Regions from separate parts of the Bradyrhizobium sp. UFLA05-125 genome, predicted to be linked through region 2. Evidence: riboswitches for the same ligand, from Rfam matches in the RefSeq annotation. Region 2 holds a riboswitch; each other region holds the start of a gene.
The links. Region 2 has a riboswitch for S-adenosylmethionine ahead of SO156_RS36795 (hypothetical protein). Riboswitches for the same ligand answer to the same signal wherever they lie in the genome.
Positions count from the first base shown of each region.

Region 1: linked by a shared signal. The riboswitch ahead of metX (homoserine O-acetyltransferase MetX) and the one ahead of SO156_RS36795 (hypothetical protein) in region 2 are both predicted to bind S-adenosylmethionine.
Region 3: linked by a shared signal. The riboswitch ahead of SO156_RS09130 (O-succinylhomoserine sulfhydrylase) and the one ahead of SO156_RS36795 (hypothetical protein) in region 2 are both predicted to bind S-adenosylmethionine.

Region 1 is NZ_JBANBJ010000024.1:12,839-23,959, forward strand. It holds gene clpB (ATP-dependent chaperone ClpB) at 1-1,688, opposite strand, end outside; gene SO156_RS21460 (MOSC domain-containing protein) at 1,929-2,717, shown strand; gene SO156_RS21465 (hypothetical protein) at 2,731-3,393, opposite strand; gene SO156_RS21470 (hypothetical protein) at 3,522-3,992, opposite strand; gene SO156_RS21475 (TIGR02594 family protein) at 4,272-4,919, opposite strand; gene SO156_RS21480 (alpha/beta fold hydrolase) at 5,156-6,022, shown strand; gene metW (methionine biosynthesis protein MetW) at 6,077-6,739, opposite strand; gene metX (homoserine O-acetyltransferase MetX) at 6,741-7,940, opposite strand; SAM riboswitch at 8,031-8,110, opposite strand; gene SO156_RS21495 (chorismate mutase) at 8,303-9,163, shown strand; gene hisC (histidinol-phosphate transaminase) at 9,193-10,290, shown strand; gene SO156_RS21505 (prephenate/arogenate dehydrogenase family protein) at 10,287-11,121, shown strand, end outside.
Region 2 is NZ_JBANBJ010000071.1:469-8,705, forward strand. It holds gene SO156_RS36785 (FAD-dependent monooxygenase) at 294-1,487, shown strand; gene SO156_RS36790 (ABC transporter substrate-binding protein) at 2,025-3,005, opposite strand; SAM-I-IV-variant riboswitch at 3,879-3,978, shown strand; gene SO156_RS36795 (hypothetical protein) at 4,015-4,587, shown strand; gene SO156_RS36800 (ABC transporter substrate-binding protein) at 5,086-5,913, shown strand; gene SO156_RS36805 (hypothetical protein) at 6,101-6,661, shown strand; gene SO156_RS36810 (hypothetical protein) at 6,687-7,220, shown strand; gene SO156_RS36815 (hypothetical protein) at 7,543-7,674, shown strand.
Region 3 is NZ_JBANBJ010000006.1:52,976-64,096, forward strand. It holds gene SO156_RS09115 (OpgC domain-containing protein) at 1-1,003, shown strand, start outside; gene SO156_RS09120 (SGNH/GDSL hydrolase family protein) at 1,003-1,782, shown strand; gene SO156_RS09125 (SGNH/GDSL hydrolase family protein) at 1,795-2,787, shown strand; gene SO156_RS09130 (O-succinylhomoserine sulfhydrylase) at 2,905-4,092, opposite strand; SAM riboswitch at 4,167-4,246, opposite strand; gene SO156_RS09135 (2'-deoxycytidine 5'-triphosphate deaminase) at 4,356-5,462, shown strand; gene SO156_RS09140 (PAS domain S-box protein) at 5,573-5,995, shown strand; gene SO156_RS09145 (hypothetical protein) at 6,098-7,150, shown strand; gene SO156_RS09150 (MATE family efflux transporter) at 7,405-8,868, shown strand; gene SO156_RS09155 (hypothetical protein) at 9,015-9,707, shown strand; gene SO156_RS09160 (hypothetical protein) at 9,816-10,268, opposite strand; gene SO156_RS09165 (SRPBCC family protein) at 10,384-10,776, opposite strand; gene SO156_RS09170 (VOC family protein) at 10,905-11,121, opposite strand, start outside.

The DNA.
Region 1 (11,121 bases), on a different contig from region 2:
ATCTTGAGGAGCTTTTCCTTCTCGCCCTCCAGCATCTTGTCGACGGGCACGCCGGTCCAGCGCGAGACCACCTGCGCGATGTGGTTGGCGGTGACCGCCTCCTCCATCATCTCACTGCTGCCTTCACGCGCCTCGATATCGGCGAGCTTCTTCTCCAGCTCCGGGATCCGGCCATAAGCCAGCTCGCCGGCCTTCTGGAATTCGCCGCGCCGCTGCGCATTGGCAAGCTCGACGCGCAGGGCGTCGAGCTCGGCCTTGAGCTTCTGCGCGTTGGAGAGCTTGTTCTTCTCAGCGCTCCAGCGCGACGTCAGCGCCGCCGATTTCTCCTCGAGATCGGCAAGCTCCTTCTCCAGCGCCTGGAGGCGGGTCTTGGAGCCGAGATCGCTTTCCTTCTTGAGGGCTTCCTGCTCGATCTTGAGCCGGATGATCTCGCGATCCAGCGAATCCAGCTCCTCGGGCTTGGAATCGACCTGCATCTTCAGCCGTGCGGCGGCCTCGTCCATGAGGTCGATCGCCTTGTCCGGCAGGAAGCGATCGGTGATGTAGCGGTTGGACAGCGTCGTCGCCGCCACCAGCGCGGAATCGGTGATCCGCACGCCGTGGTGCTGCTCGTACTTGTCCTTCAGCCCGCGCAGGATCGAGATGGTGTCCTCGACCGATGGCTCGCTGACGAAGATCGGCTGGAAGCGCCGGGCCAGCGCCGCGTCCTTCTCGACGTGCTTCTGATACTCATCGAGCGTGGTCGCGCCGATGCAGTGCAATTCGCCGCGGGCAAGCGCGGGCTTGAGCAGGTTCGACGCGTCCATCGCGCCGTCGGCCTTGCCGGCACCGATCAGCGTGTGCATCTCGTCGATGAACAGGATGAAGGTGCCTTCGGTCGCGGTGACCTCCTGGAGCACGGCCTTCAGCCGCTCCTCGAACTCGCCGCGGTATTTTGCGCCGGCGATCAGTGCGCCGAGGTCGAGCGAGAGCAGCTTCTTGTCCTTGAGGCTTTCCGGCACGTCGCCATTGACGATGCGCAGCGCCAGTCCCTCGACAATGGCGGTCTTGCCGACGCCGGGTTCGCCGATCAGCACGGGATTGTTCTTCGTACGGCGGGAGAGCACCTGGATGGTGCGGCGAATCTCCTCGTCGCGACCGATCACCGGATCGAGCTTACCGTCGCGCGCGGCCTGCGTGAGATCGCGGGCGTATTTCTTCAGCGCGTCGTAGGCGTTCTCGGCGGTTGCGCTATCGGCCGTGCGGCCCTTGCGCAGCGCCTCGATCGCCGCATTGAGGTTTTGCGGGGTGACGCCGCCCTTGCTGAGGATCGTGCCGGCTTCGCTGCTCTTTTCGAGCGCGAGCCCGAGCAGCAGGCGCTCGACCGTGACGAAACTGTCGCCGGCCTTCTCGCCGGCCTTTTCGGCAGCGTCAAAGGTGCGCGCGAGCTCGGGCGCCAGATAGATCTGCCCGGCGCCACCGCCGCTGACCTTCGGCACCTTGTTCAGGGCGTCCTCGGTCGCCTTCAAAATCGCGCGGGAATTGCCGCCGGCACGGTCGATCAGACCGGCAGCGAGGCCCTCATTGTCGTCAAGGAGGACTTTCAGGAGATGGAGTGTAGAAAACTGCTGGTGCCCCTCGCGCATTGCGAGCGACTGCGCGGACTGGACGAAGCCCCTGGAGCGTTCGGTGTATTTTTCAATGTTCATTTTGTCTTTCCCTCGGCCTGCCCCTGGAGCCCTCTAAGGCACTCCAAATGGCATCTTCATTGGGTTTCCGCTCGCCGCATTGACGTTCCTCAAGCAGCAAACGGTCGTTAGCAGCCGACGCTGGCGCCGGCCTGACGCAGATGTGGGAACCAAGTCACGGGAACGGAAGAGGCTTCTTCACAAATTCGTGCGCCAAATGGCCGGCTTGGCGCCGGCGGGTAGAATCCCTTAACTAGCGCCATGATGACCAGTCCGACTGCCGAGATCACCGGCCTTTACCGCTATCCGGTCAAAGGCCTCACGCCCGAGCCCCTGCCTCGCGTTGCGTTGCGGGTCGGGCAGACCCTCCCCGCCGACCGCCGCTATGCCATCGAGAACGGCCCGAGCGGGTTCGATCCGGAGGCGCCGCAATGGATGCCCAAGACCCAGTTCCTGATGCTGATGCGCAATGAGCGGCTAGCCGGCCTCAACAGCCGGTTCGAGGACGCGACCAATCTTCTGACCATCCGCAAGGACGGCGAGGTCGTCGCCAGCGGCGACCTGGAGACGGCAAGCGGGCGCGCTGCCATCGAGAGCTACTTCACCGGCAATTTCCAGAGCGAGCTGCGGGGCCCGCCAAAAGTGCTGTCGGGGCGCGACCACAGTTTTTCGGATGTCGCTAGCAAGGTCGTCTCCATCATTAATCTCGGCAGCGTCGGCGCCATCGAGGAGATGCTCGGCGGCACCGCCGTGCATCCCCTGCGCTTCCGCGGCAACCTCTACGTTCAGGGCTGGCCGGCCTGGTCCGAGCTCGACCTCGTCGGCCACACGCTGGCGATCGGCAATGCGCGGCTGAAGGTGGTCAAGCGCATCAAGCGCTGCGCGGCGACCAATGTCGATCCTGTGACCGCGGAACGCGATCTCGAAATCCCGCCGACGCTGTCGCGCCATCTCGGCCACATGGATTGCGGCATCTATGCCGAGGTGATCGCAGGTGGTGAGATTGGCGTTGGCGACAAGATCGTGATGGAAGAGCCGAAGCTGGTGTGAGAGGACTGTCCCGCTACGTCCGGGGCCGCAAGATCGGCTGACCGCTTTTCAACCGTTCCAGAAAATCCTGTGGATCGATGGACCCACCATCGCCGAAGCTTAGCTGGCGCAGCGAGGCGTCTAGCTGGCGCAGTGAGGCGTCGCGGTCGTGGCGCGGCTCGATCGCCTGGGCAGCCGCATCGGTGTAGCCGATCGGCAGGCAATAGCCATCGCCGAACTCCATCTCGGCGGAGCCCCCGACCTCGGCCCAAATGTCCCACCCGTAGAAGAAGCGTGTCCGCAAGCTTCCGGAGACGATCAGCGTCGAATCCTCGAACGAGTTGAGGATGAGATCGCGGGCGACGAGATCGCCGTCGATGACGGTAAGTTTCCCGTAGGTGCCGGCAAAGGAGCCGCAGCTGACATTGCCGAACACAATGAAGAGCCCACCCCCGTCGTAACCATCGGGATTGCAGAGATCGGCAAGACCATCAACCTTGAGATCGCCGAGAACGATCGTGGCAAATGCCGGCGCCTGCAACAGGTTGGCAGCCGACAGTGGTCCGCGATGCACGATGCAATCGTCGGCTTCGTACAAATGCGCGAAGTCGTGGCCACACCGCTCGAGAAAGGTCGGCGAGCCGTTGCCAGCGATGATCCCGTCGAATTCCGCCAGCGTCACTTTCTCGAACGCCATGATTGATACATCCCTTTCGGCCAGTGGCATGCCGGAGGACCGATCGACCGCCCAACCGCCAACCCTGTTGTCGCCTGTCGCGACCGCCGGGTTCAAAGGATCAGGCTTCGCCGCATTGCCTGCTTGGCTTACTTGAAAATCGGTCGACCGCTTCTGATCAGGTTCAGAAAACGGTGAGGCTCGATATAGTCCGTGTTGTCGAGATTGAGCCGGCGTAGCGACGTCGCGCGATTATGCAATGGTTCGATCGCTTCAGCACCGGCGCTGGTATAACCGATCGGCAGGCAGTAGCCGTCGCCATAGTGCATCTCGGCCTTGCCGCCGACCACCGCCGAGATGTCCCGGCCGTAGAAAAAATAGGTCCGCAGGTTTCCCCTCACCACCAACGCGGAGTCATCGAAGGCATTCAGAATCAACGAGTCGGCTTCGAGATTGCCGTCGATGAACGTCCCCTTGGCAAAGCCCGTCGAGAACACCGTGCTGGCGACATTGCCGAGCACAACGAACACCCCACCTTCATCAAATGCACCCGCGCTCCCAAGATCGACCAGGCCGTCGACGGTCAGATCGCCCATCACCAGCGTGTTGAAGGCCGGCACGTCGACGAATTCGGATGCTGCGAGCGGCCCGCGAAGCACGGCACAATCATCCCGCGCAGGTGGGTCAGACTCCAGATCGTAACGGGCGAGCTCCCGCCGAAATCTGGCCGATCCATTGTTCGCCAGAAGCTCGTCGAAGACGGCCCGCGTCACTCTCTCGAACGTCATCCTGCCGCACCCCCCATGATCCGCCGGGCAAATGGCGCTAACCGCCGAGCCCGCGCCTCCTTAAGGTCGCACGAGCCCGACGACAGGTTCGCAATGTGCGGGAACGATCGATCAGTTCGGCATCACGTACGCATAGATCCGCCCGCGCGAGATCGGTGCCTCGCGGACGCGATTGCCGTTGTTGCCGGAGATCATGATCGGATTGCCCTTGGCGTCGATGCCGGTGATGATGCCGACATGGCCGCCGCGGCGACCGCGCGACATGACCGCAATCGCGCCGACCTGCGGACCGGAGACACGCGTTCCGTAATGCGCGAACGAGTTCGCCATGTCGGAGCCGGTGCCCTGGTGGCCGGTGTGCTGGAGCACCATGTTCATGAAACGCGCACACCACAGGCTGCCGCGTCCGGTCGGATTGCCACCGAGATAGCGGCGCGCTTCCGAGACGAGGCCCGAGCCACTGCCAAAGCCGCCCGCCACGGCCGCGGCATTGGCGCTCTGATCATAGCTGGCCTGCGTATCCATGAAGCCGTTCGCCTGCAATTGCGCGGCGCCGCGCTCGAAGCGCGATGAGCCTGCGTGGCGATAGTGATGATGCCTGCGCGCATGGTGCCCGGCGTGATGCACGTGAGCGTGCCGCTCTGCGCTGTGACGATGAGACCGTGCCGATGCTGGAGAGATAGATGCGGCGAACGCCGCGGAGAAGAGAGCCAGCGCGATGACGTGACGCAGCCGGCCGAACGCAAACAACTCAAACATTCTTCATCCTTCGTTGACACCCCCAATCCCCGTCGGCCGGTGCGGCGGCCGACATCCGCGGGTCGTATGAAAGTCGAGATGTGGCGAGAGCAAGGCACAATGCTGCATAGCAGAAATTCGCTTCAGGGAATTTATGCGATGATCCTGTGTCGATGCTGGTCTGATGCTGCCGCATTGCTGCCCACAGCATTAACTGCGATGCTTAACGCGACGGCTCAGAAAGAGGGAAACGGTTAATGCCCCACGCCACGACCAGGGACGATGTCCGCATCTATTTCGAGGAAGCGGGCCACGGCACACCAATCATCTTCCTGCACGAATTCGCGGCCGACTGCACCAATTGGGAGCCGCAGATGCGCTACTTCTCGCGCGGCCGTCGCTGCATCAGCTATTCGGCGCGCGGCTATACGCCGTCGGACGTGCCCGCGTCAGCCGACGTCTACACCTACAAGCACTTCTACACCGATGCACTCGCGGTGCTCGATCATCTTTCGATCGATCGCGCACATCTCGTCGGCCTCTCGATGGGCGCCTATTCCTCGCTCCAGATCGGCCTCAATGCGCCACAGCGCGCGCTATCGATGACGCTGGCCGGCGTCGGTTCAGGCTCGGAGCTCGACAATCTCGAAGCCTGGCGCCAGCAGTGCCGCGCCAACGCCGAGCAGTTCGAAACGCTCGGCTCCGTGGACGTTGCGAAAGCCACGCGCGAGGCGCCGAGCCGGATTCCCTTCCTGGTCAAGGACCCGCGCGGACACGCCGATTTCTATGCCGCACTCGCGCGGCACGATTCCAGGGGCTCGGCCAACACCATGCGCGGCTTCCAGGGCGGCCGCCCCTCGATCTACACGATGACAGATGCGATCAGAGCCGTCGCTACGCCCGCGCTGATTATCTGCGGCGACGAGGACGATCCCTGCATCGGGCCGAGCCTGTTCCTGAAGAAGCATCTGCCGGCGGCGGGACTTGCAATGTTCCCGAAGTCCGGCCACGTGCTCAATCTCGAAGAGCCCGCGCTGTTCAACGAAACGGTGGAGCGGTTCGTCGCGCTGGTGGAAGCCGGGCGTTGGCCAGTACGCGATCCGAGGTCAGTGGCTGCTAATTAGTTTGCTGTCGTTCCGGGGCGCTCGAAGAGCGAACCCGGAATGACACCAGAGGTGTCACTTCCCGCCGCCGCGGCTCAGCAGAAATACGCCCTGCTCGCCGAACAGATTCCACACCCACCAGGGCAATCGCAGCCGCAGCGGACGGCCGTAGAGATCGAGCGCTTCGGCGCGCTCCATCTTCACGCCGATCTCGTCGCAGAGCTGGACGAAGTCCTTGATGGTGCAGAAATGGATGTTGGCGGTGTCGTACCAGGTCGCCGGCAGGTTCTGCGTGCGCGGCATGTGGCCGCCGATCAGGAGCTGCAAGCGCATCTTCCAGTAGCCGAAGTTCGGGAACGACACGATGGCGCGGTGGCCGATGCGCAGAAGATTTTCCAGCACCACCCTCGGCTGCCGCGTCGCCTGAAGCGTCTGCGACAGGATCACATAGTCGAAGGCGTCGTCGGGATAGTTGATGAGGTCGGTGTCGGCGTCGCCCTGCACCACCGCGAGCCCCTTGGCGACGCAGCGGTTGACACCCTCGCGCGACAGCTCGATGCCGCGGCCGTCGATGCCGCGGTTTTCCAGGAGTTGCAGCAGATCGCCGTCGCCACAGCCCACGTCGAGCACCTTCGAGCCGCGCTTGACCATCTCCGCAACCAGCAAATGATCGGCGCGAAACTGGCCGGATTGTTCGGTCGCAAGGCCACCGAGCGGCAGCACTTCCTGTACAGACATTTCAGCCGCCCTTGCCGTTGATGCCGCGCGCCTTGCCCGCGGATTGCAGGAAGGCGCGGGAGATATCGAAGAATTCGGGGACGTCGAGCAGGAAGGCGTCATGGCCGCGATCGGTTTCGATCTCGGCGAACGACACCCGCGCGCTCGACGCGTTGAGCGCGTGCACCAGCGCGCGCGATTCCGAGGTCGGGAACAGCCAGTCGCTGGTGAACGACACCACGCAGAAGCGCGTCTTGACGCCGGCAAACGCCTTCGCCAGCACGCCATCATGGTCGCCGGCGATGTCGAAATAGTCCATCGCGCGCGTCAGGTAGAGATAGCTGTTGGCATCGAACCGCTCGACGAAAGACGAGCCCTGGTAGCGCAGATAGCTCTCGACCTGGAAATCCGCATCGAACGAGAATGTCGGTAGCTCACGGTCCTGCATGCGCCGGCCGAATTTACGATGCAGCGCTGCGTCCGAAAGGTACGTGATGTGCGCAGCCATCCGTGCCACCGCGAGCCCGCGATGCGGATGGATGCCGTGATCGGTATAGCGCCCGTTGCGCCAGTCGGGATCGGCCATGACGGCCTGGCGGCCGAGCTCGTGGAAGGCGATGTTCTGCGCGGAGTGCCGCGTCGAGCAGGCGATTGCGAGCGCCGAGAACACGCGCTCAGGATAGGCCGCGGTCCATTGCAGCACCTGCATGCCGCCCATCGAGCCTCCGACCACCGCAAACAGCGTGTCGATGCCGAGGCGATCGATCAGCATCGCCTGCGCGCGCACCATGTCGGGGATGGTGATGATGGGAAAATCCAGGCCCCACACCTTGCCCGTCGCTGGATTGAGCGAGGCAGGTCCGGTCGAGCCCATGCAGCCGCCGATGACGTTGGCGCAGATGATGAAGTACTGGCCGGGGTCGAGCGGCCGGCCGGGCCCGACCAGGGTCTCCCACCATCCGGGCTTGCCGGTGACGGGGTGGACATTCGCGACATGCTGGTCGCCGGTCAGCGCATGGCAGATCAGCACGGCGTTGGAACGCTCGGCATTGAGCTCGCCATAAGTCTGATAGGCGATCTGGAACGGGCTGAGGTCGATGCCGCAATCGAGGGGCAACGGTTGCTCGGCGCCGAAATACGCAACCTGCGAACTCGGATGATCCGCCTCATGGGAGCGCTCTTCGGCGATCGCGGGGCTCGGTACTGACGTGACGCCAACCATCTGACCATCGACCTCGTTGGCGGCGGCCCTCAAGCCACCGTTGACATCAGGCCATGAAAAACCCGGCCTGAACGATAGGTTCGGCCGGGATCGGATGCGTCCCCGGCCTGTTTAGCGAGTTTTTTAACGTGGCTGCAAGCCGGCCGGCTCAAATGACCACGGAACAGGCAAAAACTAGTTGCTGGAGCGCTTTTCGTCAAGCCGAGGCACCGATTAACCAAAGGGGGCCTTGCGAAGTCAGGCGAAAGAACCGTGATTTCTCTTTGCTTTCGGCGCCCATCCTGCCTAATCAGTCCCTTTGATGCAGCAGGTCCGCCTCTTCCGATCCGCTTTTGAAAACCTCTCAACAGCCCCTGGCAGATATGTCCCAACGTCCGCCCGCGCCACCATCGCTCCAGGAATTGCGCAAGGAGATCGATGCGATCGACGAGGAAGTGCATCGCCTCTTGATGCAGCGCGGCGACATCATCGACCGCCTGATCCAGGCGAAGCAAACGCAGGAGGTCGGCTCGGCTTTCCGGCCGGCGCGCGAGGCCAGCATGATGCGCCGCCTCGTCGAGCGCCATCGCGGCATCCTGCCGCTCGACACCATCGAGAGCATCTGGCGCGTCATCATCTCGACCTTCACTTATGTACAGGCGCCGTTCTCGGTGCATGCCGACGTCTCGGTCGGCGAGTCCGCGATGCGGGATTCGGCGCGATTCCATTTCGGCTTCACCACACCCTATGTGCCGCATTTCAGCGCGCAGGCCGCCGTCGAGGCGCTGGCGAAATCGAAGGGTGATTTGGCTCTGGTCTCGGCGATCTCGAGCCGCACGCCATGGTGGAGCGAGCTCGAGGCCGAGGGCGCGCCGAAAATCATCGCGCGGCTGCCGTTCCTCGAGCGCGCCGACCATCCGGCTGCGCTGCCCGTCTTCGTGATCTCCCGGGTCGCCGACGACGCCATGGTCACGGAGGTCCAGACCTGGAGCGTGCGCGTGTCCGGCTGGAACGCCGACACCGCGAGGGCGCTGGCGCCGCTCGCTGACATCGTCGCGGTGCCCGATACCGCCTTCGACGGCGCTGCGCTGCTGGTGTCGGAGACCGGCATCGGCTTCGAGAAGATCAAAATGGCCCTGATCCGGGCCGGCGCCTCGGTCCGCTCGTCGGCTCTCGTCGGCGGCCACGCAACGCGCTATACGGTGCCTCCGAACGGGTCGGCCAAATCCGATGTGAAGGCTTGAGCCGCCCCGCATCCTTTCCGGAGTAGACGATGTCCCGCCCCGTGCCGAATCCCGGCATTCTCGATATTGCGCCCTACACGCCCGGCAAGAGCCCGGTGCCGGAGCCGGGCCGCAAGGTGTTCAAGCTGTCGGCGAACGAGACGCCGTTCGGGCCCTCGCCGAAGGCGATCGAGGCCTTCACACGTGTGGCGACGCATCTGGAAGACTATCCGGAAGGCACCTCGCGCGTGCTGCGCGAAGCGATCGGCCGCGCCTATGGGCTCGATCCCGACCGCATCATCTGCGGCGCCGGCTCGGACGAGATCCTCAATCTGCTCGCGCACACTTATCTCAGCCAGGGCGATGAAGCGATCTCCACCACCCACGGCTTCCTGGTCTACCCGATCGCCACCATGGCGAACGGCGCGAAGAACGTCGTGGCGGCGGAGGCGAGCTTCACCGCCGACGTCGATGCCATTCTGAAGGCGGTGACGCCGCGCACCAAGCTCGTCTGGCTCGCCAACCCCAACAACCCGACCGGCACCTATCTGCCCTTCGACGAGGTCAAGCGCCTGCGCGCCGGCCTGCCGTCGCACGTGCTGCTCGTGCTCGACGCCGCCTATTGCGACTACGTGTCTCGCAACGACTACGAAATGGGGATCGAGCTGGTCGCGACCACCGAGAACACGGTCGTGACCCACACCTTCTCCAAGATCCACGGCCTCGCCGCGCTGCGCATCGGCTGGATGTTCGGTCCTGCGCATATCATCGACGCCGTCAACCGCATCCGCGGTCCGTTCAACGTCTCGACGCCGGCGATGTATGCCGCGGTCGCCGCGATCGAGGACACCGCGCATCAGCAGATGTCGAAGCAGTTCACCGAGACCTGGCGCAACTGGCTGACCGAGGAGATCGGCAAGCTCGGGCTGAAGGTGACGCCGAGCGTTGCCAACTTCGTGCTGATTCATTTTCCGGCCGAGAAGGGCAAGACCTCCGATGAGGCCGACGCCTTCCTGACCAAACGGGGACTGGTGCTGCGCGCACTGAAGAATTACGGCCTGCCCCATTCACTGCGCATGACCATCGGTACCGAAGAAGCCAACCGCCTCGTGGTCGGGGCCTTACGCGACTTCATGGGGGGCAAATGAGCGTCGCTCCGCACTTCCAGCGCGTTGCACTGATCGGCTTCGGCCTGATCGGCGGCTCGATCGCGCGCGCCGCGAAGCTCCAGGGCCTGGCTTCCGAGATCGTCACCACTGCGCGCTCGGAGAAGACGCGTGCGCGCGTCGCCGAGCTTGGCATCGTCGACCACGTGGTCGCCACCAATATCGAGGCCGTCAGGGATGCCGACCTCGTCATCCTCTGCATTCCCGTCGGCGCCTGTGGACCAGTGGCGCAGGAGATCGCGGCACATCTGAAGCCGGGCGCGATCATCTCCGACGTCGGCTCTGTCAAGGGCGCGATCGTCAGGGACATGGCGCCGCATCTGCCGCAGGGCATTCATTTCGTCCCCGCGCATCCCGTTGCGGGCACCGAGCATTCGGGCCCGGATTCCGGCTTCGCCGAGCTGTTCATCAATCGTTGGTGCATCCTCACGCCACCGGAGGGCGTCGACGCGGCCGCCGTCGACCGCTTGCGCGCGTTCTGGGCCGCGCTCGGCGCCAAGGTCGAGATCATGACACCGGATCATCATGATCTCGTGCTCGCGATCACCAGCCATCTGCCGCATCTGATCGCCTACACCATCGTCGGCACCGCCGATGAACTGCAACAGGTGACGGAATCCGAGGTGATCAAGTTCTCAGCCGGCGGTTTTCGCGATTTCACGCGTATCGCGGCGTCCGATCCGACGATGTGGCGCGACGTGTTCCTCGCCAACAAGGAGGCCGTTCTGGAGATGCTCGGCACCTTCAACGAGGACCTCGCAAAACTCACGCGTGCGATCCGCCGCGGCGATGGCGAAGCCCTGTTCGACCACT
Region 2 (8,237 bases):
CATGCCACAGTAACCGGTACCGGTACCTTGGTCGCTTCAATCCCGACTGAGTGCCCCCGGGGGAGCCCACCCCCTTCAGCGACAGCTGTCCACCGCGGGCCCGCCGGTACCTGTTGGCCCATCAGCGAAGTGATCGCGCACCTCGTCGAGATCCGGGCACGGGGGATATTGCGGACCAGTATTGCTCGCACTGAGTTACTCGCATTTTGCCCCACAAGAGACATGGCCGTTGGAGATCACCCAATGCTCCATGTATATCGCGGAGGTCTAGGTGACTTAGGGAGGAGCAGCTGGTGTCTGAGAAACTTCAAATCGCCGTCGTCGGCGGCGGGATCGGCGGCTTGACGGCGGCGATCGCGCTGCGAGCGCGCGGATTGATGGTAACGGTCTTTGAACAGGCTGGCGAGCTGCGCGAGATTGGGGCTGGGGTTTCAATCTTTCCGAACGCCACGCTTCTGCTCCAGCGAATTGGCCTTGGGGCTGAGATCGAGAAAATAGGTTGCCCGATAACCGGCCAAGTGATCCGGACATCGGCTGGGAAGCTAATCAGTACGTCGGCGCCCCCCTCAACAGGTGTCCCGAGCTACAATGTTCATCGCGCGGACTTTCTGAAACTGCTCGCCGACGCCCTGCCGGAAGGCACGCTCCAACTAGGTCATCGCCTGTCCGGGGCCACCGAAACAAATGGTCGCGTGCGCTTGACCTTTTCGAACGGAGCGATCGTAAATCCGGATGTCGTGATTGGAGCCGATGGTATCCACTCTGCTTTGCAACGCGAGATCGGATTGCAAACCCATCCGTCGAGCGAAGGCATCATGGCCTACAGAGGCCTGATTCCGACCGAAAGGCTTTCGTGGGCGAAGGACATCGATGGTCGAATGTCGAGGTGGATGGGGAGCGGCCGCAGTTTTCTCTGCTATCCGGTGGCGAGAGGCCGTTTGATGAACATGGTCGCTTTTGTTCCCACCAATCTGGATTCCGAGGAATCGTGGACGGCCCCGGGCGACCTGAATGCGCTGCGCGCCGAATATGCTGGGTGGGACGATCCCGTACAGGAAACAATCTACGCTCTCGACACGACATTTCGTTGGGGCATTTACGATCGGGCGCCCCTGCCATATTGGTCCGTCGGTCGGATGACGCTGTTGGGTGACGCCGCCCACGCGATGGTGCCGCATCTTGGCCAAGGCGCCGCGCAAGCTATCGAAGACGGCTTCACGCTTGCCGTCTTTCTGGAAGGCGCCAAGCAACACGACGTCTCACAGCGGTTGAAGGCCTACGAAAGAGCGAGGCGTGAACGGACCAGCCAAATACAGGCTTTGGCTCGTGATACCGGCAGGTTTTTTCGTGCCGAGTATGAGGATGCGGCGGAACGAAACCGCTTCATGGTCAGGTGGATGTCGGAGAACGGACAGATCCGCAGGCACGATGCGGAGCAAGCCGCGAAAGACGCACTTGTGCTGGCAAAGGACGCCGGATCGATCTAGCAGCAACTTCCGAAATTGGCCCAAAGTGGCAGTCCCGAAATGTCTGCTCTCGCGCCGCTGTGGGGCAAAACAGACGTGGGCCTCGAACGGTCTCACTGCCTACACCCCAGCAAGTCGCACGCAGCGCTCGGTAGGGCTTTGTCCGCCGGATGCTCGAGCCAGCCCTCAGTTACCGGTGCCGGTACCTTGGTCGCTTTAATCCCGACTAATCCCGCGGGTCCTCCCCCTCCCACGACGTTAGGCGGAGCGTGTGCTTACTGTTGCGCCGTGCGTGATGGGTAGTCGGGCCGATATCGGCGCGCCCATCCGCATGGCTACCGGATCGCCCGCTAGCGCAATCTGTCTTTTAAGCACCGCCGCTTCGACGTCCAGCGGGTCTGTTCAAGTACTCCAATGCGAGGTGCCGTAGCCGCTACTGCAATAAAATCCGCAGTTGCAGTTGCAGGTAGACGGTGCCTCCTAATCAATGTCCGCTATGCCCCGATAACGCATCGCCGCGAAATGACGTGATGGGCCAACAAGAGATGTCGCGGCGGACTATTCGATCACCTCATCGGCGCGGGCCAGCAGCGTCGGAGGCACGCTGAGGCCGAGCGCCTTCGCGGTCTTCAAGTTGATAGCCAGTTCGAATTTTGTCGGTTGCTCGACCGGGATGTCACCCGGCTTCGCCCCGTGCAGAATCTTGTCGACAAGTTCGGCGGCGCGTCGGTGCAGTTCCACGAAGTTTGGTCCATAGGACATTAGACCGCCCGCTTCGACTAGCCCTTCGTGACTGTGTATCGTTGGCAGTCGCGCGCCCAGCGCTAGGCTGTTGATGCGAGTCCGGTTAGTGTTTATCAGCGGATCAAGGACGACATAAAGTGCGTCCGTGCGGCCCTTGATCCCGTCAAAGCCGGGCACAATATCCTCTGCACGCCGGATTTGGAGCTTGGTGGCCTCAAGGCCTAGCGTGCGGGTCGTTGCCTCGACCTCGTCCATATCCAGAAGAGCGCCGGCATTCCCGATGTTGGCCAAGATCGCAAGCCGTCGGAGGCCGGGGACAACCTCTCGCAAGAGTTCGAGTCGCTTAGCGGCAACATCGGTCTGCTGAATCGACAGGCCCGTGACATTGCCGCCAGGTCGCGCCAGACTAGCAACCAGACCCGTGCCTAGCGGGTCCCCTGCCGCCGCGAACACGATCGGGATGTCGGACGTCGCCCGCTTGGCGGCGGCGATGGCGGTCGTGCCCTCGGTGACAATGATCTCGACGTCGAGCCGGACAAACTCAGCCGCAATCTCGGTGTAGCGCTCGCTGCGGCCTTCTGCCCAGCGGTACGCGATCGCGACGTTTCGACCCTCGATCCAACCCAGTACGCGCAGCCGCTCAACAAAGGCGGCCCACCATTGACCCTGGACCTCAGGCGTTCCCGAGCCCAGAATTCCGATGGTCGGCAGCTTCGTCGGCTGCTGCTCGTGCGTGGCGAGCGGCCAAGCTGCAGCAACGCCGCAGAGAAGCGTGATGAAATCGCGCCGTCTCATCAAGCAGTCCCCAAGCCTTTGGGCCACGCCTTGCGGAAGGCTAGATCATAACAGGATACGAACGAGCGGCGAGGGAGAAATGGCCCACAATCGGCCTCAGACGATCATCAGGTCGATTACCGGGTTGGGTCATTCGCAACTGGTTCAGCCAGCGGCAAGTCAGGGTATCGTCCGCTATGCGGCCCGAAGCGGAAGTTCACGGCGTTCTGTGTCAGCGCCTCCTTAGGCCTCCAGCAGGACTGTTCAATCAGTCTGCAACTTGTTGCCATCGAGATAAGGCCTCGCGATTGGGGCGCTATGGCCTACACGCTTCACTGGCGTGAAAACATGTGTCAGTAACCGGTACCGCTACCCTGCTCGCTTCAATCCCGGCTGACCGCCCCGGGGCCTCCCCCCTTCAGCGATAGCGTCCACCGCGAGGGCAGCAAGAGCCATTAGGCGCAGCGTGTGACGGTCTGGACATCCATCGATACGTCTGCGCTGATGTCCCGCAACGCGCGCTCCAGCGGCTCAGTGGGTCTTCGAGCGCTTCCAGTATATCTGCTCAGGGAAGCGCGAGCGCCGGAGATACCTCACCATCGCACTCACACGGCAGAAATGAATCGCTGCGATTCCGAAAACGCGGATCGTACAGATTCTAAACGGTGGTTTAGCCAAATATAGCGGCTTGGCCTCCCGCCACTCGTCGGAGAAATTACCAAAAGTGCTAGATGCTGGTGACGACGAAGGCCACAGATTGGCGAAGCAAGCCATCGCGCGGCATGATGAAAGGCACGACCCGCAGGCCTCTTCTCTTTTCGGATTCGATCTGGCCCATCCTGGAGCGTCTCACGCGGGTGGAATTTGACATGGCTTGCAAACGGGCTATCTATAAGTCTGCATCCTGAGAGGGCCTGACGGCCCCGCCAACCAGCCTTAGACCGGCAACGGTGGCACGACGATGTGGCCCGCAAGGGCAACAGTAGGTCGCCAGTCCTCCAGATGCGTGTGCCATTTCGGAGGATTTTTTATGCTGCAATCACGACGTGGATTTCTGATCGGTGCCGGTGCGCTGCTGACGACGGCGTTTGTGAAGGACGCGCGCTCCTTCATTCACCGGAATAATCAGCCCCTGCTCTCGTCGCCGTCACAGGTGGTCGAGACCATGTATTGGCATGAAATTCCAGACGAGGGCTACCAGCTTACGCTCGGCCCGTGGAGCGTTGCACCACCCCCGCCGACGTGGAGAAAATTCTTTGTCAGCGAGAGCATCCCGCACCGGACCGACAGTGAGATCGAGAAAATCTGTTCCTCGCACTTGATTGAGCCGGTTGACTTCGACAGGCCCATGAGTGTGCGCTACTGGGAGGACTGGTTCGACATCGAAGGTGGTCCGCTCGCTAGGGCTTATCACCTGCTCCAAAAAATCGACCTCGGCCCTAACCGCGGCTCCGAGCGTGGACCGCTTCTAGATTTCAACATCGGATCCCACCCAGGCGACAGCACGCATTATGTCAACGCGAAGGATATGTTGTCGCTGTCGCTCCTACAGGCGCGGCTCATCGACCTCGGCATGCCGATTAAGATTGTGGAGGGTACCTAGAGGTGCACATTGGTCAAACGAGCCCTGGCCCTCCGGAAACCTCACCGGCGGCCGTTCTGTTTCACTGAGAAGCAGTCCGCCGCCTTAGCGCGTCGACGCCGAAAGGGCGCGGCTGCTCCCATTATTACGCGCTGCACCGTGCCAGTGCCGATGCCCAGCGCCTTGCCGACGGAAGCCGTTGTGTCCGCTCTTGGGGGCAAAACGGAAAACATCTGCTCGGGTTGAGGTTTACCGGTTTTGACCCAACCCAGACATCAGCGCGCACTTCATTTTGCAGCGGCGAAAGCTCGTTTTCCGCCCTATCAAATCGCTCGTCTGAGGCGCATGATCCTGCCTGCTGAGCGAGGGGCTAACATGCGGCGGCGGGAGGTCATAGGTCTCATCGGCGGAGCGGCTGCGTGGCCCGCGATAACGAGGGCGCAGCAAGTCAGCAAGCTCCCTACTATAGGGTTCTTGGGTGCGGACGCTTTAGCCTTTGGTCCATGGACATCTGCCTTTGTGGCGCGCCTGCGTGAACTTGGTTGGATCGAGGGTAGTAACATCCTAATCGAGTATCGCTGGTCGCAGGGCCGTACCGAGCGCTATGCCGAGATTGCAGCGGAGTTTGCCCGTCTCAAGGTCGATGTAGTTGTCACGGTCGGCAGCGCTGTTCCCGTGGTTAGGGAGGCAACAGCGGTCATTCCCATTGTTTTCGCAGTGGGGATCGACCCGGTCGGTAGCGGCCTGGTTGCAAGCCTGGCGCACCCCGGTGGCAATGTCACTGGACTATCGATCCAGGCCAACGAACTGGTCGGCAAACGAATCGAACTCGCGCGTGAGCTTGTTCCTCACTTGCGCCGGCTGGCAATCATGTTCAACATTGGCAACGTCCAGCCGGTCCTCGAAATGGGCGAAACCCAGGCCGCTGCGCGCATGCTTGGCCTTGAGGTCATTCCACTTGTGATCCAGAGAGCGGAGGATATCCCTTCGGCACTTCAGGGGTTAAAGACCAGAGCGAACGCAGTTTATGTTGCGGTCGATCAGCTTATGGTTGCCAACCGAACCGCTATCGTGACATCTGCACTTGCCGCGGAACTGCCGACAGTTTTTAGCACCAGCGATTTTGTAAAGGCCGGCGCGCTGCTGTCCTATGGACCAAGTTATACGGAACGGTTTCGACGCGCGGCAGACTATGTGGATAAAATCCTGCGCGGCGCAAAGCCAGGCGATATTCCGGTCGAGCAGCCGACAAAATTTGAGCTAGTGATCAATCTGAAAACGGCCAAGCAGCTCGGCCTCGCGGTGCCGCCGAAGCTGCTCGCGCTTGCCGATGAATTGGTCGAATAGAGATGTAAAATATTGCGGTGCATGAGTCTGTTGTTGGCCCGTCGCGTCATTTCGGCGCGCGCAACAATCAATCACTTTTGGGGCCAAGCGGACATCGGACGAAGGCGCATTGGTCGCCTTGGCCAAAGCCAGTTCGCATTTGGTAGTCTGATGCACCAAAAACGGTCGTTGAAGGATTTTGTGGGTCGTGGCCGACGAGAAAAGCACGTTGCCAAGCTGGAAGGCCGTCAAGGCGGCACTCCAATCGTTCGACCGCGCTGGCCTCCTGGGGTTGGTCCAGGACCTCTATGCTGCGGACAAGGTCAACAAGGCATTCCTGCATACCCGTTTAGGCCTGGGCTCCGATCAGCTTGGTCCTTACAAGGCGATTATCTCGCGCTGGATTTGCCCTGACTTGATGAGAAGCCACGCTGTATCGATATCAAAGGCCAAGAAGGCAATCGCGGATTACAAGAAGGCGATTGGAGAGCCGGCTGGGCTGGCCGAATTGTCGATCTTCTATTGCGAGGAGGCTTTGAGCTTCCTTGAGTCCTGCGCCTTTGAAGATGAGCGTTACTTTGTTGCGCTGATCCGCATGTATGACCAGGCCGTGAAACGTGTCCTGGATCTGCCGTTAACCGAGCGGTACGCCTGCGCCAAACGCCTCGGAACCTTTAGGTCACGCGCAAGGCTGGTCGGCTCGGGAATAGGTGATGAATTAGACAGCATTTGGCACGAAGCCGGCTTCGACGAACATCAAGGCCTATGATGTATCCTTCCGTACAGGATGCCGCATGAGCAAAATGCGGCGGCATCGACCTCGCGGTCCTTCGCCCTCGATTGCCGAGCCGCGCCGGCCGTTACTTCTTGGGGCTCATTCCTTTGTGCGGGCTGCGCGTCTCTGTCCGGGTGTACGGCGCATTGCTCTTTTGGGTTCTCTGGCCACCGCTAAGGCTATCCCAAAGGATGTCGATCTTCTCGTGACGGTTGAGCGGGCGATGGATTTGACACCGCTGGCAAATGCCGGCCGGCGCCTTAAGGGATTAGCTCAGACCATTAACCTCGGGGCCGACATCTTCCTCGCTGATATCGCCGGGCATTACCTTGGTCGCATCTGCCGTTATCGCGAATGCCATCCACGTGTCGCATGTCGTGCACAGCATTGCGGGCTTAGAACGCATCTTAACGACGATCTTCACGTGGTGACGCTGTCTGAGGACCTGCTTGCCTCGCCGCCTATTGAGCTCTGGCCCAGAGTGATCCGGCGCCTCGCCGTACCCGAGGATCTTGAGGAGATATTGCTGACCAAGCTGGAACGAGACCAGTAGCGGTCGACTACGGAACGCCGTCCCCATCGAGCGCCCTGCGAGAGAGCTGGTCGTGAACCTCAAGACCGCGAAAGCCCTCGGGATCACGATCCCTGAAACAATCATCGTGGATGCCGACGCAGTGCTCGAATGAAGCGGCAATATCCGCTGCAGTGCATGAGTCCGCAGTTGGCCCAGCCCGGACTTCTTGGGATGTCCGCTTTCGCGCCGCTATCAGGGGCATAGCGGACATTGAGTAGGACTTCCCTGCACAAGCGGCGTCCTAATTTCGCCCCGGACTCTTCGTCATCTTCCCTGCGGGAATCGTTTCTCGGGGGCCGCCATGAAATTCATTGCTGCAGGCCTTATTGCAATAGTCGCCCTGTACGTGCTGGATCAGCAACTCTCGGCCGGTCGATACACGCGGGCGGCTCAACAAATGATGGGCCAGATCAGGCATTCGACGGGCATTTGAGCCTCAGGGCCCCTTGGCGTGGTCAAAGCGTAATGCCCGCCGGTCCCTCAGCTTCCCTCCCCGAAACTGAACCAGCGGCTTTGCCTATCGCATTGCGGCTAGTCACCATGCGGTAGCCGTCAGGAAACTCAACGAGGCAACTGTTCATGTTTCCTCGCGCGAGAACGCGGCACGGCTGGCCCTTGCGGTCTTGTCGGTCCCATCGGTAAATGCACGGGAAGTCCTGCATTTACTTGACGCCCTCTGGCTCAAGCTCAAGGTCGTAGCGCTATCTATGCGCAGGCAAACTCCGCCGACGAACACGACGCTTGATCCGCCCTCTAGTCTTCAATAGCGCACGCACCGCGACTCGCAATCTCGATCTGCCGCTCACCATTGGCGACTCCTTCCTCTCGCCAACCCTCCCAGCAGGCTCTCACTACGTTTGATTATTGGCCAGTGCATGGCGGCCACAGCGGCGGGCTTTTTCTTGCGCTCATCCTCCACATCTAGCGGTCATGTGGCTGTCTGCGCAGGCGGTCTGCACACAGGCCCCTCAGTAGGCTCTACACGAGTCGGTGTAG
Region 3 (11,121 bases), on a different contig from region 2:
CTCCGGCTACACCGCGGCCTTCGTCTACGGCCGCGCGATGCTGGAAAACGGATTCGTCATCGCCACTGCGCGGATCCTGCGCCGGGTCTGGCAGATCTATGTCGCCCACGTCTTCCTGTTCACGATCTTCCTCGCGGAAATCTCCTACGTCGCGACCAGCTTCGAGAACCCGCTCTACACGGAAGAGATGGGCATCATGGATTTCCTCAAGCAGCCCGACGTCACCATCGTGCAGGCGCTGCTGCTGCGCTTCCGGCCCGTCAACATGGACGTGCTGCCGCTCTATATCGTGCTGATGCTGGCGCTGCCGCTGATCCTCTGGCTGATGAAATGGAAGCCGGATCTCACGCTCGGCCTCTCGGTCGTGCTCTACGTGGTGACCTGGGAGTTCGATCTCTATCTTTCGGCCTATCCGAATGGCTTCTGGGCCTTCAACCCGCTCGCCTGGCAATTGCTGTTCGTGTTCGGGGCCTGGTGTGCGCTCGGAGGTGCGCGGCGCATGTCGCGGATCCTGGCATCACCCGTGACGATGTGGATTTCGATCGCCTATCTGGCGGCTGCGTTCTACGTGACGCTGACCTGGTACCTGCCGCAGCTCTCCCACTTCATGCCGAAGCGGATCGAGCAGTGGATGTATCCGATCGACAAGACCGATCTGGACGTACTGCGCTTCACGCATTTCCTGGCGCTGGCCGCGCTCACCGTGCGCTTCCTGCCGCGGGACTGGCCGGGCCTGAAATCGCCCCTCCTGAGGCCGCTGATCCTCTGCGGCCAGCACTCGCTGGAGATTTTCTGTCTCGGCGTGTTCCTGGCCTTTGCCGGCCATTTCATCCTGGCCGAGGTGTCCGGCAGTCCGGGCATGCATGCGCTGATTAGTCTCTGCGGAATCCTGATCATGTGGGCCATGGCCTGGGTGATTTCGTGGTACAAGCTGGTGGCCGACAAGAGCGGTTCCAAAACCAAAAACGCCGCCGGCAACGCCGATCTGGCGGGAGGGGGCTGATGAAGGCGAAGGTTCTCCTGAGCCTGATCCTGCTATGCGGTGCACTTGCCGCGCCTTCCGCGCGCGCCGAGGATAATGCTGCGCCTCAAGCGCCCGCAGGACCTGCGGCGTGCGAGGTGCCGTCCTACCTGCTCGCCACCGAAAGCAAGCTGCCGAAGGTCGCCGAGGCCGTAAGCAGCGAAAAACCCCTCGAAATCCTGGTCATCGGCAGCCGGTCGACCACCATCCCGTCGTCGGAAGAAAGTTCTTACCCGGCCCGGCTTCAGGCGGTCCTGAAGGAGAAGCTGCCGTCGGAACCGGTGCATGTCTCCGTAGAACTACAGAGCAAGAAGACGGCAGAAGAGGCCGCATCCGGCTTCGTTAAGCTCATGGAGGCGAAAAGGCCTACTTTGGTCATCTGGCAGACCGGGACCGTGGATGCTATTCGATCCATCGATCCCGATGAGTTCCGCGGTGCCGTCACGGATGGCGTTACTGCGCTGCAAAACGCTGGGGCCGACGTTATATTGATGAACTTGCAGTACAGCCCGCGGACCGAAACCATGATCTCGGTGCCGCCCTATCTCGATAATATGCGCGTGGTGGCGCAGGAGCATGACATCCCGCTGTTCGACCGTTTCGCGATCATGCGTCAATGGAATGATCAGGGTCAGTTTGACCTGTTCAATCCGTCGCGCGGGCCGGAGTTGGCGAAACAGGTCCATGATTGCCTTGGCCGGGCGCTGGCGCAGTTCGTCGTCGATGCAGCCCATCTCGGTCCGGCCCAGCAGCAAAACTGAGGTTTAGCGTAAATGAGTTCTTTCCGCCCTTTTGGCCTGACGGCATGGCTGGCTGCGCCCATAGCGGCCGCGCTGCTGATGCCTATTGCGTTGTCACCCGCCCACGCGCAGGCCGTGGCTGCCGCACCGACGGACCCGCAGGCCGCTGGTCCGGCCCCCGCGCCGCAGGCCACGACCACCGCGACCAGCCAGCAAGAATCTCCCGGACAGCGCGGGTTCACCGCGCGGGCCATCGACAAGGTCAAGCAGGTCGCCAAATCTGCCGGCGACATCTTTGGCCGTGTGCCATGCCTGCCGCCGAGGGGCAGCGCGAAATCGATGGGCTCGCTGCCGCATGTCGCGGGCAAGCTGGTCGCGGGCAAGCCGGTCGTCATCGTCGCGTTCGGTTCGTCGTCGACGGCAGGCTTCGGTGCGAGCTCGCCTGATTTCAACTATCCGAACCGGCTTGCCGCGCAGCTCCGCCGGCAATATCCGACCGCCGACATCACCGTCATCAACGCCGGCGTCGGCGGCGAGGACGCGCCCGAGATGATGAAGCGCCTCCAGAAAGAGGTGATCGACGTGCATCCGGACCTCGTGATCTGGCAGGTCGGCACCAATGCGGTGCTGCGCAACCTCGATCCGGGCGACACCGCCAAGCTCGTCGAGGACGGCATCACGCGCATCCAGGCGGCGGGCGATGCCGACATCGTGCTGGTCGATCCGCAGTATTCGCCGCGCGTCACCGAGCGCCCCGAGAGCGCCGGCAAGATGGTGAAGCTGCTCGGCCGCGTCGCGGAACTCCGCCACGTTGGTATCTTCCCGCGCTTCGAGGTGATGCGCGACTGGCACGAGAAGCAGGCCATTCCGGTCGAGAGTTTCGTGATCTCCGACGGCCTGCACATGAATGATTGGGGCTACGCGTGCTTCGCGCAGCTCCTCGGCGACGACATCATCCGTTCCGTCGGCCAGATCAAGCTCGGTGTCAACGTGCCTGCGGACGTGCGGACCTACCGGCCGATGTAGCTCCATTGCCGTAGGGTGGGTTAGCGAAGCGTAACCCACCACTTCTTTCGACGAGTGGAGAACTAAAGAGGTGGGTTACGCCTTCGGCTAACCCACCCTACGATTTCGAGAACGTGGTTACGCCTTCTCCAGCGCCGCGGTGAGATCCTCGATCAGATCGTCGGCATGCTCGAGCCCTGCGGAGAAGCGGATAAAACCTTCGCTGATGCCGAGCGCGGCGCGGTCTTCCGGCTTCAGGCGCTGGTGCGTCGTGGTCGCCGGATGCGTCACCAGGCTCTTGGCATCGCCGAGATTGTTGGAAATCTTGGCGAGCTTCAAGGCATTGAGCACGCGGAAGGCGGCCTGCTTGCCGCCCTTGACCTCGAAGCCGACCAGCGTCGAGCCGCCGCGCATCTGCTTCTTCACGAGGGCCGCTTGTGGATGATCGGCGCGGCCGGGATAGACCAGCCGCGAAATCTTCGGATGGCTCGCGAGCACTTCGGCAACGCGGGCCGCGGTGTCGGTCTGCGCACGCACGCGCACGCCGAGCGTCTCCAGTCCCTTGAGCAGGACCCAGGCGTTGAATGGCGAGATCGACGGCCCGGTCTGGCGCATGAAGTTATGGACGTGCTCGGCGATGAACGCTTCCGAAGACAGGATGACGCCGCCGAGGCACCGGCCCTGGCCGTCGATGTGCTTGGTCGCGGAGTAGACGACGACGTCGGCACCGAGTGCCAGCGGGCTCTGCCAGATCGGCGTCGCGAACACATTGTCGACGACGAGTCGCGCGCCGCCCTTGTGGGCGATCTCGGCAATGGCGGGAATGTCGAGCACGTCGAGCGTCGGATTGGTCGGGCTCTCCAGGAAGAACGTCTTGGTGTTCGGCTTGACCGCGCGCTGCCACTGGTCGAGATCGAGGCCATCGACCAGCGTGGTCTCGATGCCGTAGCGCGGCAACAGATCCTGCACCACGTAGAGACACGAGCCGAACAGCGCCTTTGATGCCACCAAGTGATCGCCGGCCTTCAAGGGCGCGAGGATCGCGGTCGTCACCGCGGCCATGCCGGTTGCTGCCGAGCGGGCGGCTTCGGCGCCTTCGAGCTCGATCATGCGCTGCTCGAACATCGCGATCGTCGGGTTGGAATAGCGCGAATAGATGAAGCCGGGATCCTCGCCCTTGAACCGCGCCTCGCATTCCTCGGCGCTTGCGTAGACGTAACCCTGTGTGAGGAACAGCGCCTCGGACGTCTCGCCATATTGCGAGCGCAGGGTGCCGGAATGAACCAGCCGGGTTTCGGGACGGTAAGTAGCGGGCGACTTCGACATAGGTACCTCCGACATGACCATTGATGCGAAAATGGTCACAAAAAAACCGGCCTGGATATCTCCACTGGCCGGGATCACAGAGGTCCCCGGCCTGTTTAGCGATTTATTTAACGTGGCTGCAAGCCGGCCGGCTCAAATCACCACGGGATAAGTCATGCTCATATTCCGCCATGGCCTTTTCGTCAAGGCATGCATCGGATAGCGGTAAAAGGTTCGTTTTACGCATTTTTGGATGCGTTTTGACCCGAGATGAGGACCACCGGTTGACGTTCACGGTCGCCGCCGACGCCAATGGTATCCTGCCCGACCGCATGATCGCGGCGATGGCAGATGACGGGCTCATCCTGCCTGCTTACGACTTCGTCGAAAGCCAGATCCAGCCGGCGAGCCTCGATCTGCGCCTCGGTGATATCGCTTACCGTGTCCGCGCGAGCTTCCTGCCCGGGCCCGGCGCCACTGTCGCCGAACGCATCGACGAGCTGAAGCTGCATGAGTTCAGCCTCACCGACGGCGCGGTGCTGGAGACCAATTGCGTCTACATCGTGCCGCTGCTCGAGAGCCTCGCGCTGCCGCCGGAGATCGTCGCGGCCGCCAATCCGAAAAGCTCGACCGGGCGGCTCGACGTCTTCACCCGCGTGATCGCCGACGGCACCCGCCGTTTCGACATGATCGGTGCGGGCTATCACGGCCCGCTCTATGCCGAGATCAGCCCAAAAACGTTTCCGGTACTGGTGAGCGAGGGCTCGCGGCTCTCGCAGGTGCGCTTCCGCACCGGCGATGCCATCCTCAACATCGATCAGCTCGAGGCGCTTCATGCGACCGAGCGCCTCGTCGACATTGACGAGGCCGATCTCACCGGTGGTGTCGCCGTCTCCGTCGATCTCTCCGGCGAAAAGGGCGGCGGCTTCGTCGGTTATCGCGCCAAGCGCCACACCGGCGTCGTCGATGTCGATCGCCGTGCCGGCTACGCGGTCGAGGATTTCTGGGAGCCGATCTCGGCGCGTCCCGACGGCAGCCTCATCCTCGATCCTGGCGAGTTCTACATCCTCGCCTCCAAGGAAGCGGTGCAGGTTCCGCCGGACTATGCCGCGGAGATGGTGCCGTTCGATCCGCTGGTCGGCGAATTCCGCGTGCACTATGCCGGGTTCTTCGATCCCGGCTTCGGCTACGCCGGTGCGGGCGGGCAGGGGGCGCGCGCGGTGCTCGAGGTGCGCTCGCGCGAGGTGCCCTTCATCCTCGAGCACGGCCAGATCGTCGGCCGTCTCGTCTACGAAAAAATGTTGGCGCGCCCCGACGCCATGTACGGCCAGCGCATCGGCTCGAACTACCAGGCGCAGGGCCTGAAGCTCTCCAAGCACTTTCGGGTGTAGCCGTATTTCGTAGCCCGGATGGAACGCAGCGAAATCCGGGGCTTTCGCCAAGCAGGGTCCGGGATTACGCTTCGCTCCATCCGGACTGCTCCTCGGTGAAGGAGGGCGAAATGACAGATCAATCCGAACTCGACGCAAGAATCCTTGATGATGCCGCGGATGCGCTGATCTATTCGGATCGGGCGGGCACGATCGTTCGATGGAATCGCGCATCGAGCGCTCTGTTCGGCTTCTCGGCACAAGAAGCGCTCGGCCAGAACCTCGACCTGATCGTACCCGAGCATTTGCGCGCCGCGCATTGGAAGGGCTTTGAGAGTGCGACGTCGAGCGGCACGATGAAGCTTGCCGGCCGGCCCACGCTGACCCGCGCGCTGCACAAGAGCGGGCGCAAGCTCTATATCGAGATGACCTTTGCGCTGGTCCGCGATGTTGCTGGTGCCGTGCTTGGCGCCGTGGCTATGGCGCGCGACGCGACCGAGAGGGTCGAGCGCGAGCGCGCGGCCAAGGCCGCATCGCCGCCGCAAACTTCGTGATGCGGAATTGGACGAAGGAGCTGAGGCGCCCTGCATGAGCGTCCGGTTGCCTGTCACCGGGGGCGGTGACACACTCGATCAAAACAATGATCGGGAGCGAGCATGGCCACCGCTTTGGACTCCGCGCAGGAAGCCCAGTGGAAACGCTGGCGTGCCATCGCCGATCTCTACCACGCTTATTTCACCGGCCTCATCCTCACCGTGGTGACGCGGCGCGGCACGGCGGATGCTGCCGAGTTCGTCTTCCGTGTGTTTCGCCGCCAGCAGCAGGAGCGTTTCCTGCCAGGGCTCGACAAGCTCGGGCTGCGCCATCTGCCGCCGGCGGTCGCGGCCGCGCAATATCACTATCTCTCCAACTGGATCGGCGGCGTGCATGTCGAATACATGTATGAGAGCGATCGCAAGGCCTGGATCCGCTATCCGCCACCGCGCTGGATCTGGAAGGGCCCCGCGATCTGCGGCATTCCCGGCGAAGTGTCACGCGCGATGCTGCGTGGCTGGCACGCCAACAATGGCGTCGTGCTCGGCGACCTCAGGCTCGGCTTCGTCTGCACCAAGCAAAGCGTCGATGGCCAGGATGGGCTCGAAGGTTACTACTACGAATATGATGATCCCCTCGAACTCGCCCAGCGCCTGGTATTCGCGCGCCATCTCGAAGCACCACTCTTCGATGCGAACAGCGCGCCGGCACTGCCGGTCGCGAGCTGGCCAAAGCCGCGGCTGGAAAAAGCCTATCGTAATTACGCGATGGAATATGTCCGTACGGCCGCGCCCGTGATGGTGCAGTTGTTTGGTCCCGAGGATGCCGGATATTTGCTGCATCTGACGGGCAAGCTGATCGGCATGCAGAGTTTTGACGAGGCCGCGGCGGCGCTGGGCACGCGCCGCGGCGGCGCGAAGGAGTTTGCATCTTTCTTGAACGTGCTGCTCGCCGCGCAGGACGATGCGGCCGATCTTGCTGCGTCGGGAGGCACATTCGAAATCCGCCAGCAGAGCTGGAAGCTGATGGACGACGTGGCGGATTACCATCGCGCTTGCGCGAAGGTGCTGGAAGGCCTGTTCGAAGGCCTTGCGGCCGGGTGCGGGCGTCATATCGATGTCAGTTTGAAAGCTGGCACAGGCGGCAAGCCTCCACTGGTGTGGAGCATCGGCTAGGCAACCCTCGATCCGTGCACTCCATCTCGCCGCGCTTGCGGGGATAGTGAAGCACCTTCCGCGTGCCGAAATGCGCCACCGCATGGGGGCCTGTGCGCGGGACGCAGGTGGAATCAGCCTCTGGCGTGCTAACACTGGTCATTCATCTCGTTCGTGCAGGGGTTGAATCCGGTCAATTGACGGTGAACGTGATCGCGCTCACAGACGCCGCGGCCAATTCGCCGTAGCAGTTCAGAAGGCTTTTCGGAGAGGAAATGTCCGACGTCGGCGTCGCCGAGCTTCCCGTCGAGGAGGAGCGTCCCGAGCCGCCGCCATCGCGGCCGGAGAGGCCTGCTGCGCCACGCAGCGCGCTGGTCGATGGACCGATCCTGCGCACGCTGCTCAGCCTCGCCTGGCCGAATGTGATCGGGCTGTCCGCGGGCACCTGCGTAGTGATCGCGGAGACCTCCTATATCGGCCGCCTCGGCGTGGAATCGCTCGCCGCGATGGCGCTGGTGTTTCCTTGCGTGATCCTGATGATGACGATGTCCGGCGGTGCGATGGGCGGCGCGGTGGCCTCCGCGATCGCGCGTGCGCTCGGTGCCGGCGATCGCGATCGCGCCGGCACGCTTGCCGCGCACGCGCTCCTGATTGGCATCGCCTTTGGCCTCGTCTTCATGCTGGGCATGCTGATCTTCGGGCCGCATCTGCTCGAGCTGCTTGGCGGCCGCGGCAACGTGCTGGCGCAGGCGATCGCCTACACGCAGGTGTTCTTCGGCGGCGCGGTGCTGGCCTGGCTGCTCAATACCTTGGCCGGCGTGCTGCGCGGTACCGGCAACATGAAGCTGCCTTCCCTGTTAATGCTCAATTCGGCGGTGTGTCAGATCATCCTGGGCGGCACGCTGGGTCTCGGGCTTGGGCCGATCCCGCAATTCGGCATGCGCGGCGTCGCCGCCGGCGCGCTTATCGCCTATACGATCAATATCAGCGTGATGAGCTGGTACCTGTTTTCCGGCCGCGCCCGCGTCGTTCCGAAGCTGGCCGGCTTGAAGATCCAGTGGGCGATGTTCTTCGACATCCTGAAAGTGGGCGCCATCGCCTGCTTCTCGCCGCTGCAATCGGTGCTGACGATCTCGATCTTCACCCACCTGCTGGCAAAATTCGGCACGGCGATCCTCGCCGGTTACGGCGTCGGTGCGCGGCTCGAATTTCTGCTGATCTCGATCGCGTTCGCGTTCGGCATCGCCTCGGTGCCGATGGTCGGCATGGCGATCGGTGCCGGCAAGATCGCACGCGCACGCCGTATTGCCTGGACGGCCGGCGTGGCCGCATTCTTCGCGGTGGGCACGCCCGCGAGCCTGGTTGCGATCTTCCCCGATCTCTGGGTCAATATCTTCACCGACAGTGCGACCGTGCGCGCCACGAGCCATCAATATCTCTCCACCGTCGCGCCGTTCTACGCCTTCATGGGCCTTGCCACGGCGATGTATTTTTCATCGCAGGGCGCGGCCAAGGTGCTGGGGCCGGTGCTGGCCCAGACTGCGCGACTCGTCTTCATCGCGGTCAGCGGCTGGTGGCTGTCGACGCACGAAGCGACCGCACAAAGCTTCTTCTGGCTCGCGGCAAGCTCGATGGTCGTGCTTGGAACGCTCTCGTGTTCCAGCGTCGTGCTGACGCGCTGGGGACCGCGCGCGAGCAAGCCTGCGATCAGGCCGGCTCCTTCGGCCGCGGCGGACTAGGACCAGCCTGCTAGACTTTTGTTTCTAAATGTTTCTTATCGCTAGTTGGCAACATCGAGTAACCGGCCCAGCTCCTTGCCGAAGGCCCCGCGCAAGCTCTCGAGGGCAACGTCACCTCGAGTCCAGCAAAAGCACGGGAAGCCACCATGACCTCGATTTCGGCGCTCTCCTCCCGCCACCACCACTCATCGCCGTTGCAGCGACTACAAGATGAGCTGCAAGCGGAAGTCAGTTCCGGCGCGATCGATTCGTCCGATCAGTCGGCGCTGTCGTCCGCGCTCAGCGATATCGATTCCTCCTTGCAATCAAGCAGCGCGAGCGATCAATCCAGCGGGAGCGGATCGTCGCCTGATGCTTTCAAGTCAAAGATCGATGGTCTCATCCAGCAGGAAGTTTCGGCCGGCAAGCTGACCGACCAGCAGGCTACCGAGCTGCAAGGTATCTTCAAGGCGGCGTTTTCCCATGGACCGGATGGGGCAGCTGGACCAGGTGGAGCAGGTGGACCGCCGCCGCCCGACGGCCCTCCTCCGGCCAACAGCACGGATGGTTCGTCAAGCGGGAATTCGACGGTGGACCTGCTTCAACAATTCCTCGACTCGCTGAAAAGCCTGCTCACGGATTCGACCTCTTCCACCGCGACGGGATCAAGCGACACGACGAATGCAAGCGGATCTTCCTCGGCCAATGCCACGGATAGTTCGTCAAGCGGCAAGTCGGCAGCGGACCTGCTTGAACAATTTCTTCAGTCGCTGAAGAGCTCGCTCGCGGATTCGACCTATAGCGCGACGCAATCAAGCGACCCTTCGCTTTCCGGCGTCCTCATCAACGACCGGATCTGATCACAGCGACGCATCAGATGCCTGGCTCGGCGCAACCATCCTTCGCCCACGGACGGGTGGTTGCTTCGTTGCTAAGGTTGCCACGCGGCGGCGGTTCGCCGGGGTGCTTTAGCGGTGCTTGTGGCGGCGGTGGCCACCGCCGCCGATATTCGCGAGCCGCATCAATTGCGGGATCATTGCCATCATGTCGCCGCCGCCCGAACCGCCGAGCATCCCCATGATGTCGCCACCGCCCATGCCCATGCCGCCCATCGGTGCGTAGCCGCCGAAGCTGCCGCCGCCAAGACCGCTTCCGCCCATCATGCCGCCAAAGCCGCCGCCATTCTCCATCATGCGGCTCATCATCGGGCCCATGGTCTGCATCAGCATGGCGAAGCGGCGCTTGCCCATCTTCGCCTTCATCATCTCCAGCATCGGCGCCATCTGGGTCATCATGTCCTGACCGCCGGCGCCTCCGCCGCCACCGAGACCTGCGAACTGCGCGCTGGCCGGCATGCTCGTGATGGAAAACAGCAGCAGCACGGCGGCTGCCTGGCAAACCACCTTGTCAGCACCTTTCATAGCTAGCTCCCTGCATGCGTGGCGCCGCCAGGAGAGCGGAGCCAAACGGACGCACGGGGCCACTGTTAGGTCCGGCGCGGGGAGGGCTCTGTGAAAATCATCACAGAGGAACCGCTTATCCCGGGAACGCCCTGTGCATCGCATACACCGCTTCCCTGGTCTGGCCCTGCACGTAGGGCGCGAGCTCATTCGGCAACATGTCGATGGTCCAGACCAGCCGGCATTTCGCCTCGCTCTCAGCGATCACCTGAACCGAGGCGCTGTAATGCTTCAGCCGCTCGTTGTTGATTGCATAGACCAGCCGCTGCCGCGCCTCGTCGCAATCGACCAGCACCTCGCGCGCCACCGAGCCATTGGAGAAGGTGACGATGCGCGCATCGCCATCGAGCCGGCACGCCGTGACGAAGCCCGGCACGAGACGTTCGTGCAGGGCACCGAAATCGCGCACCGCGTCCCACACGGCGCGTGCGGGAGCGTTGAGAGGAATGTCGTTGTGGATGGAGGCCATGGGTGTGTCCTATGAGGGAGTCATTCCGGGGCGCGCGAAGCGCGAACCCGGAATCTCGAGATTCTGGGTTCGGTGCTGCGCACCGCCCCGGAATGACGGGGTATGTGGAGCGCGCGTACGTCACCGCCTCACGTGCACACCGCCTCGACATTGTTGCCGTCGGGGTCGATCAAGAACGCCGCGTAGTAGGTCGGGCTGTAGTCTTTTCGCGGGCCGGCGCCGCCGTTGTCGCGGCCGCCTGATTTCAGGCCTTCACTGTGGAATGTCTTCACGGCGTCGTGGTCCTTGGCCCGGAACGCGATATGAGCGCCGTCGGCCTTCCGCCCTTTGTTCAGATGCAGCCAG